3 regions of the Vibrio mytili genome follow, and region 1 is predicted to be linked to each of the others. Evidence: predicted binding sites of a transcription regulator. Region 1 holds the regulator's gene; each other region holds the start of a gene.
What was found. Region 1 encodes CRP, which controls carbon source genes, mostly activating them, when cyclic AMP is high. Its sites were predicted from a motif close to TGTGANNNNNNTCACA; they were not measured.
Positions count from the first base shown of each region.

Region 1 (3,286 bases):
CCCGTTTATGGGACCGCAGATTTCTCTTGCAGCAGCGAAATTTATCCTCGACGCACAAGCCAATCTACAATCGTTAGGTGGGGAAAGCTTGGTCGAAGCGAAGGCTGCTCAAGCCGCGTTTGTGACTCCGGGCATCATTGATGTGACGAATATCGCTGAACTTCCCGATGAAGAGTACTTTGGTCCTTTACTTCAGGTGGTGCGCTACGAAGGACTCGAAAAAGCGGTGGCGTTGGCCAATGATACCCGCTTTGGTTTATCTGCTGGCCTTGTTTCTACTGATGACCAAGAATGGGAATACTTCGTTGATCATATCCGCGCTGGTATCGTCAACCGTAACCGCCAATTGACGGGCGCCAGCGGTGACGCACCATTTGGTGGTCCGGGAGCGTCAGGTAACCTTCGTCCAAGTGCTTACTATGCAGCGGATTATTGTGCCTACCCAATGGCCTCGATGGAAGGCCAAGAAACGGTATTGCCAGCGGCATTGAGTCCTGGTGTTAGCCTATCGTGACAAGACTGGACTGCTCGACCATTATTCTGGACGGCCCTAGGGCTGTGGACGAGCAGTCATCTTATCGTTGAACCCATGCATTTCGTAACAAGGAGCGGTTATGACGCCCGATGTATTATTCAAATCATTATGGCAAGACTATATTCAGCGCCTTTGTCCTTCAGCAGCTAAAGTCCATCAGCTGCTTCAGGAAGATGAGCCATTAATTAATGATCATATTGCACTGCGTACTTTTAATGTTGCCCCTCTTGGTATTGAAACGCTCGCAAAGCCGTTTTTAGCGGTAGGGTATAAAGCGTGTGGTGACTACGTATTTGAAAGCAAAAAACTGATCGCTAAGCACTACGAGCATCCGGATCCGAAGCTGCCAAAAGTTTTTATCAGTGAACTCAAAGTCGAAGAGTGTTCTGCAGCACTGCAAACCATCGTGGCGAAGATAGTGGCACAAGTGAATCAGAGTCAGCTTGCGGGGCACGAGTTTTTATATGCTGGACGTTTGTGGGAGCTCAGTTTTGCTGATTTTCAGACTTTAGCTAAGGAGAGCGAATACGCCTCTTGGTTGGCTGCTCACGGTTATGGCGCCAATCATTTCACGGTGAGTGTCAACCAGTTAAGTCAGTTTGATGAGGTGAAACAAGTGAATGATCATCTTCGTCAGGCGGGTTTTGTGATTAACGAGTCTGGCGGAGAGGTGAAAGGGTCACCTGAGGTTCTGCTTGAGCAATCGTCAACGATGGCGGACAGAGTCACCGTGATGTTCACCGAAGGAACAGAGAACATCCCTGGCGGATTTTATGAGTTTGCTAAGCGGTATCCAATGGAAAACGGTGACCTCTACCCTGGATTTGTGGCGGCATCAGCGGATAAAATCTTTGAAAGTACGAACCGTTAATTTTACCGTCTGCATTGCCTATACCACATCTGGGTAGTCACTCTGTATCTGTGTCGTAAATACAACAAAAGCCACCAATGTTGCCATTGGTGGCTTTTTCTATTGATTGCCGGTCGGTTAATGCAGGATTAACGAGTACCGTAAACCACGATGGTTTTGCCGTGAGCAGAAATCAGGTTCTGCTCTTCTAGCATCTTCAAGATACGACCTACTGTCTCACGAGAACAGCCAACGATCTGACCGATTTCTTGACGAGTGATCTTGATTTGCATGCCGTCAGGGTGAGTCATTGCATCTGGTTGTTTCGCAAGGTTCAGAAGCGTCTGAGCGATACGACCAGTTACGTCTAGGAACGCTAGGTCACCCACTTTTTGGCTAGTAACTTGAAGGCGGCGAGCCATCTGCGCAGAAAGGCGCATTAGGATGTCCGGGTTAACTTGGATCAGCTGACGGAATTTCTTGAAAGAAATTTCAGCAACTTCACAAGGAGATTTAGCGCGAACCCAAGCTGTACGCTCTTGGTCTTCCTCGAATAGACCAAGTTCACCAATAAAGTCTCCTTGGTTGAGGTAAGAAAGGATCATCTCCTTACCTTCTTCGTCTTTGATAAGAACCGCGACAGAGCCTTTGACGATGTAGTACAACGTTTCCGCTTTTTCACCTGCGTGAATCAGCGTGCTCTTTGATGGGTACTTATGAATATGACAATGTGAAAGAAACCACTCTAATGTTGGGTCGGTTTGAGGTTTACCTAGAACCATAATATCTCACTTCCTCTGCAGGGTACGCTTGCGCTATCCATATTTTAGTTTCACTTAGATTCACTAGAATAAGAACACTTATTGTATGGTGCAAGCTCTCTTGTGTCTCGGTAAGAAATAGTATCCTTTTTCTAAAACGATTTCTTGATTTTAATCGTGCCATGATTGAGAATTTGTACGCAAAATTGTGCACATGATCACGGTATGAAAAGTAAACACCTAAGCAGCAAGGTTTTTAGCCAATTTTTCCCGTTTCGATAAGCTGTTGTAGGATTGGTCGCACAATCAACTCCATGGCAAAACTCATTTTCCCCCCTGGCACCACAATGGTGTTATGACGCGACATAAACGAACCATCGATCATCGCCAATAGGTAAGGAAAGTCGACTTTCTTGATACCGCGCAGTCGAATGACGACAAAACTTTCATCCAGACTTGGAATGCCTTTCGCATTCAGCGGGTTTGACGTATCCACGGTTGGCACGCGCTGAAAGTTAATGTGCGTGCGGGAAAACTGTGGCGTGATGTAGTTCAGGTAGTCGTCCATGGAGCGAACAATCGAATCCATGACGGCTTCACGAGAGTGTCCTCGGTCTCGCGTATCACGAACGAATTTTTGAATCCATTCTAAGTTAACGATCGGCACCATCCCAATCAGAAAATCCACATGCTGCGAGACATTGACATCCCCATCAACGACGCCGCCATGTAACCCTTCATAAAAGAGTACATCGCTGTTTTCTGGGAGATCTTGCCAGGGAGTAAACGTACCCGGCATCTGATTATACGGCACTGCCTCGTCAAAAGTGTGCAGATAGCGACGTATGCTGCCTGTGCCATCTTCTCCATACTGACGAAAAAAATCTTGTAAGCCGGGAAAGTCGTTCGCTTGTGGACCAAAGTAGCTAATGTGTCGACCTTGTTCGCGAGCCTTACGAATCTCAATGTCCATCTCAGGGCGAGTAAACCGATGGAAACTGTCACCTTCTACCCAAGCGGGTTTAACGTTCATCATATTGAACATCTTACGGAAGGCTTCAGATGTAGTGGTCGTGCCGGCACCGGAAGAACCGGTGACCGCAATGATTGGGTGTTTCGCTGACATGACAAACCTTGTCG
Region 1 is NZ_CP110481.1:2,652,525-2,655,810, reverse strand. Features, by position in the region: gene astD (succinylglutamate-semialdehyde dehydrogenase) at 1-514, shown strand, start outside; gene ONE56_RS12225 (DUF1338 domain-containing protein) at 615-1,406, shown strand; gene crp (cAMP-activated global transcriptional regulator CRP) at 1,535-2,167, opposite strand; gene ONE56_RS12215 (phosphoribulokinase) at 2,403-3,272, opposite strand.

Region 2 (3,286 bases), 480 kb from region 1:
CCGAACGGGTGCCATCGGTACTTGTGTCTGAGTTGATGGAGTATTGTCACCAAAACTACTGTTTAAGCAGTGACAAAGATACACCTGTGGACGAGTCCGGCGATAACTTGTTGCAAGCGATCGTGACTACGCACGCCATGGTGCCATTTAGCCCCAGTGCATTCCAAGGGGTGAATGCCAGCTATGCGAAAGAGTGGATTCCGGCTGCGTTAACCCAAAGTAGTCACTCTCAGAGTCACATTCGCGGTGACTTTAATCGAGCGCTGGATGATTACCTACTCGGCGCGACGTTTCCAATTGAGCTTGATTTGGTTGAGCTCCAGCGTTTTTGGCGTCTACCTGTACAATACTTTTTTAACCGTCGATTAAAGGTGGTGTTTGAGCCGCCACTGCCTGTTATGGAAGACGATGAGCCATTCGTACTCGGCGGCTTGGAAAGCTACCAAATGCGTGATGAGCTGTTAGGTACCTTACTTGATACCGCGCTAACCCAACCAGAAAAAAAAGCGGATGTGCTCCAGCACTTTATGCATGAGCAACGTGCACAAGGGAAATTACCTGTGGGAGCCTTCGGCGATATTGAGTTTGAAACGAACCGGGTTCAAGCGGAAGAGTTAGTCGATAAGTTGGCGTTTTTATCTGGAGCTCCGCAAGAGGATTTAGAAATCGATCTGACTTTTGATTCTGTGTTTGATTCCTCATTTGAAAACAACGAGAGCGAGCAAAAGAAGGTACGTCTGACTGGTTGGCTTACTCAGTGCTATCAATCCGGGTTGATTCGTTATCGAAGCGGTAAAATTCGAGCGCAGGATTACCTCTCCGCTTGGATTGACCATCTGGCTATGTCCGCGTCGGGTTGTGGCAAGAAAACGCATCTAATTGGTTACGATCGCAAAGAAGGTGCTATGCATCTGATTTATCCAGAAATTGCCGATGCCCAGTATGCGAAACGGCTTCTAGCTGAGTTAGTTCGTTTGTTCTTTGAAGGCATGACCAAGCCTTTACCTTACTTCCCTAAAACGGCGTTAGCTTGTGTCGAAGCGGGCTTTAGTCGCGGTCAATGGGCGGATGATGAAGAGAAGTCGTTGAAGAAAATGGCCGATACATTTAACGATGGCTACATGACGTCTGGCGAAGGCAATAATGCTTATATTTCGCGCATTTGGCCTGCGTGGAATGATGAGCTAGCAGAAGAAGTGCGCTTGTTGACGGCATTAGTCCTGCAAGGTGCTCGCTTAGCAGCGCAAGACGCAGAAGATATAAAAGAAAAATAAAGCTTAGAAGAGTAGGGTGGCCGCCAGAAAATCATTATTTTGTGTAGGGCGTTCGCTGTACGGCCACAGGGTCAGAGGGACCATGATTCTTTTACTTAATTCGTTTGAGTTGCCACGCCTAAATAGGCTTGGTTTATCTCATGACGGGGATAGTAATGGTACAACGGACGGATAACCGTGAGAAAGATCCCACAAAACTTTAAACACTCATACTTAACAGACAGATTAATAAGAATTTTTACGATAGATCACAATTTGATTAGTCGACAAGCCGGAGAGATTCAGAGCAATGGTCCACATGTCAGGTGAAGAATTAGAAAATACGGTGCAATCACAATGCGCCCAGCAGACAGTTCAGCCAACGCCTCTAAAGCCGATGACGTTTCCTTTGCATGGCGCAAGATTAATTGAGGCATCGGCTGGTACAGGTAAAACGTTTACGATCGCTGGATTATACCTGCGCCTTTTGCTTGGGCACGGCAGTGCAGAAACCAAACATCGCGTCCCTTTGACCGTGGACCAAATATTGGTGGTGACGTTTACCGAAGCTGCGACGGCGGAACTGCGTGACCGTATTCGAGCTAGGATTCATGATGCACGCATTGCTTTTGCTCGTGGGAAAAGTGCTGATCCAGTCATCCAGCCATTGCTTGAAGAAATAGACGATCGCCAACAAGCGGCTGAGATTCTACTGCAAGCGGAACGCCAAATGGACGAAGCCGCAGTGTATACGATCCATGGCTTCTGTCAGCGTATGCTGACCCAAAATGCCTTTGAATCCGGCAGTCGATTTAATAATGAATTTGTCACTGATGAAAGCCATCTAAAAGCTCAGGTAGTGGCGGATTACTGGCGACGTAACTTCTATCCGTTACCCTTTAATCTCGCCGGGGAGATTCGTCAGTTGTGGGGTTCTCCGTCAGCACTATTAGGTGATATCGGCCGTTATTTAACCGGCGCACCTTTGAGCTTGTCTGTACCTGCGATGCAAGGCAGCTTAGCGGATCTTCATGCTGAAAACCTGAAAAGAATTGATGAGCTGAAAGCGCTATGGCGGGAAAGCCAAGAAGACTTCTTGACGCTGATTTCCGATTCTGACATTAACAAGCGTAGCTACACCAAAAAATCTTTGCCGACTTGGTTAGAGGTTGTGAATGGATGGGCCGCGACGGAAACCACTGGCTACGACTATCCGGATAAACTGGAGAAGTTTGCTCAGAATGTACTTGAGGAAAAAACACCGAAAGGTACCGCGCCTCAGCATGCGGCTTTTGCCGCGATTGAAACCTTTCTCGCCAACCCCATCAGTTTAAAAGCGCCGCTACTTGCCCATGCGATTGAACATTGCCGGGTGATGTTAGCCAACGCAAAAAGCCAGAAGCAGTGGCTGTCGTTCGATGACTTGTTGACACAACTTTCAGCGTCCATAGATACCGATGAAAGCGGGTTGCTGGCAGAGCGAATTCGCACTTTGTATCCCGTTGCTATGATTGACGAATTCCAAGATACCGATCCGTTGCAATACAGCATCTTCAGCCGTATTTATCTGAATAACCCAGAATGTGGTTTGTTCATGATTGGAGACCCAAAACAGGCGATCTATGGGTTTCGTGGCGCGGACATTTTCACCTATATTAAAGCGCGAAATCAAGTCAGTGCCCACTACACTCTCGGTACCAACTGGCGTTCCAGCGCGGATATGGTCCGGGCAGTGAATCAGGTTTTTGATTTACCAGACAGTCCATTTATCTATGATTCGGACATTCCATTCTTACCGGTTAATTACAGTCCAAATGCCGATAAACGCATTTGGACCATGGGTGGTCAAAAGCAACCTGCATTGACGTACTGGTTGCAAGACGCTGACGATAAACCATTGCCGAAAAGGGAGTATTTAAGCCGAATGGCAGAGGCTACCGCGAGCCAAATTCAAACCATACTAACCCATGCTAAGCAAGGGCAGGCGAGTCTGGTGAACGGTGAAAAACAACAGTCGGTTCAAGCGGGTGATA
Region 2 is NZ_CP110481.1:2,173,275-2,176,560, reverse strand. Features, by position in the region: gene recC (exodeoxyribonuclease V subunit gamma) at 1-1,274, shown strand, start outside; gene recB (exodeoxyribonuclease V subunit beta) at 1,564-3,286, shown strand, end outside.
Region 2: a site for CRP is predicted at 1,451-1,466, ahead of recB (exodeoxyribonuclease V subunit beta). Genes of this name have one in related genera too.

Region 3 (3,286 bases), 420 kb from region 1:
TTTCTGAAGAAGGGGCGGTACAGGTATTCCGACCACTACAAAACAACGACTTAATCGTTGGTGCGGTAGGTGTGCTTCAGTTTGATGTGGTTGTCGCGCGTTTGAAGTCTGAATACAATGTAGAAGCGATTTACGAAGGAATAAGCGTTGCAACGGCCCGTTGGGTTGAGTGTGATGATGCGAAGAAACTGGATGAATTCCAGCGTAAAAACCAAGCAAACCTGGCTTTGGATGGCGGGGATAATTTGTCTTACATTGCGCCTACCATGGTTAACCTAAACCTTGCAAAAGAGCGTTTCCCGGATATTGAGTTCCGAGCAACCCGCGAACACTAATTATCAGCGTTCTCGGGAAAGAGCACGTTCCAAAGCGATGAGTTAGCGACTGGATTTTAAAACGCCCTTGGCTATACACTTAGCCAAGGGCGTTTTTATTTTTAATGATTGGCATCACACTGAGAGGGCAGCAGATGAATTGGTTTAAACGTGGGTTAAAACGTTACGACGACTGGTGTAAAGAAATGGGACTAACTCCAGATCAAAAGCGCAGTTGCGTGCCTTACCGAAAAGATCCAATCAATGGTGATGAAGGAGAGAATGCTGTGTCGAAACCTTCTCCAAGTGACCTGAAGAATAAGCATGAAGCTCTTTGATACCCACTGTCATTTTGACTTTGATGTGTTTCAAAAGGACTTTGCGCATCAGCAGCAGTTAGCAGCAAAGCAGGGGGTGTCGAGAATAATCATCCCTTCTGTTGGTCCACAAAACTGGTCTCGTATCCGGGAGTTAAGCCATCAATACTCAAGCCTGTATTTTGCGTTGGGGTTTCACCCCTACTTTTTGCAACCCGACTTTGAACAATCTTTACCTCAACTAGTGCAGTATTTAGAGCAAAGAAACCGTCAGTGTGTTGCCATTGGCGAGTGCGGTTTGGACTTTGCGATAGATGTGCCCGCAGAGCGACAAGAAAAAGCACTTAATATTCAGTTTGAACTCGCTCGCCGCTTTGATTTACCTGTCATTATTCACAGTCGTAAAGCGCATAACCGACTTATTCAATTGGTCAAGGTAGCCCATTTGCCAAGAGGCGGTGTGTTACATGCTTTTTCAGGGAGCTATCAGCAAGCGATGGAATGGATCAAATTAGGTTTTTTTATTGGTGTCGGAGGAACAATTACCTACCCTCGAGCGAATAAAACCCGCGACGCGGTTCAAAAATTACCAATAGACAAGCTCGTCATCGAAACTGACGCTCCAGATATGCCTATACTTGGCTATCAAGGGGAGCCAAACCATCCAGAGAAACTCATTCATGTGCTAAATGAATTGGCAATATTACGCAGCTGCAAAAAGCAATCGATTGCTTCTCAACTATGGATAAATAGCAATTTTGCTTTCTCTATATGTGAATAAAATCTAAAGATAGTGTTTGAAACTGAAATTACTCTCTTCGTTGTTGTGAGTTTTATCACAAAAGTCGGTGAATGAACCATGAATGTGATAGGAAAGTGTGAAGGTGGCATTACTTTAATTGTTGTGGCATGAGTATAATTGCCCCCGCTTTATAGCTCCATTTTGTTACACGCCAATTAATAACTTATAAGGAAGTCATAAACTATGAGCCTGTTTATGAGCCTAGTCGGTATGGTAGTGCTTCTTGCTATTGCATTTGCATTTTCATCTAACCGTAAAGCTATCAACTTAAGAACTGTGGGTGGTGCATTCGCTATCCAATTCGCATTAGGGGCATTTGTTCTTTATGTACCTTGGGGCCGTGATTTACTAAACGGTTTCTCTTCTGGTGTATCTAACGTTATCAACTACGGTAACGATGGTTCATCATTCCTGTTCGGTGGTCTTGTTTCTGACAAGATGTTCGAAGTCTTCGGTGGCGGTGGTTTCATCTTCGCATTCCGTGTTCTTCCTACACTGATCTTTTTCTCTGCTCTGATTTCAGTTCTATACTACATTGGCGTTATGCAGTGGGTTATCAAGATTCTTGGTGGTGCACTACAAAAAGCCCTTGGCACTTCTCGTGCGGAATCGATGTCAGCAGCGGCTAACATTTTCGTAGGTCAAACAGAGGCACCTCTAGTTGTTCGTCCATTCGTTCCAAAAATGACTCAATCAGAGCTATTTGCGGTAATGTGTGGTGGTTTAGCTTCTGTTGCTGGTGGTGTACTAGCTGGTTACGCATCTATGGGTGTTCCACTAGAGTACCTCGTTGCGGCATCATTCATGGCAGCACCAGGTGGTCTACTGTTCGCTAAAATCCTTCACCCTGAGACGGATCAGCCTCACGAAAGTATCGAAGAAGCGATGGACGGCGGCGACGACAAACCAGTTAACGTCATCGACGCAGCAGCGGGCGGTGCGGCTTCTGGTCTACAACTTGCACTTAACGTGGGTGCAATGCTAATCGCATTCGTTGGTCTAATCGCGCTAATCAACGGTATGCTAGGTGGCATCGGTGGTTGGTTCGGCATGCCTGAACTAACACTAGAGCTAATCCTAGGTTACGCATTCTCTCCACTAGCATTCCTAATCGGTGTTCCATGGGCAGAAGCGGTAACAGCTGGTTCATTCATCGGTCAGAAGATCGTGGTTAACGAATTTGTTGCTTACTTGAACTTCACTCCTTACATTGGTGACAATGCTCAAGTTATTGCAGCGACAGGTGAAGTGATGTCTGAGAAGACAACCGCAATCATCTCATTCGCACTGTGTGGTTTCGCGAACCTTTCTTCTATTGCGATTCTACTAGGTGGTCTGGGTAGCCTTGCGCCAAACCGTCGTAGCGACATCGCTCGCATGGGTGTGAAAGCAGTACTTGCTGGTACGTTGTCTAACCTTATGGCAGCGACAATTGCAGGCTTCTGCTTAAGCCTTGCAGCTCTGTAATTTAGTACGGGTTTTTAATATATAGACGCCGTTTTACATCATGCCCTGTAGCAAGAGATTGCTGCGGGGCATTTTTCGTTTTGGGGACCCTAAAATGAAGATGGCTTTCGGTGAACGGGTTTTTCTTAACATCACTCTGTTAACAAGAGCGCTTCACCAAAAGAGCGGATACTTAAAAATTTTGAGATACAAACCGTTTGCGCTCTATTTGGTGCTATAGTTTTGCGGTGAAACTCTATAATGTATTCATTACGTAATGAACATTACATTCGCAATGGGCAAATGAATTGCCCTGCAATATCAAGCTTCGTCGACATTTTGCGAACAAAGCTGATATAAAAACGACCGCAATCATAGATTGTTGTGCCATAGACCAAACGGGTACT
Region 3 is NZ_CP110481.1:2,235,584-2,238,869, reverse strand. Features, by position in the region: gene prfC (peptide chain release factor 3) at 1-335, shown strand, start outside; gene ONE56_RS10255 (DUF5363 family protein) at 470-652, shown strand; gene ONE56_RS10250 (TatD family hydrolase) at 639-1,412, shown strand; gene ONE56_RS10245 (NupC/NupG family nucleoside CNT transporter) at 1,617-2,900, shown strand.
Region 3: a site for CRP is predicted at 1,457-1,472, ahead of ONE56_RS10245 (NupC/NupG family nucleoside CNT transporter). Genes of this name have one in related genera too.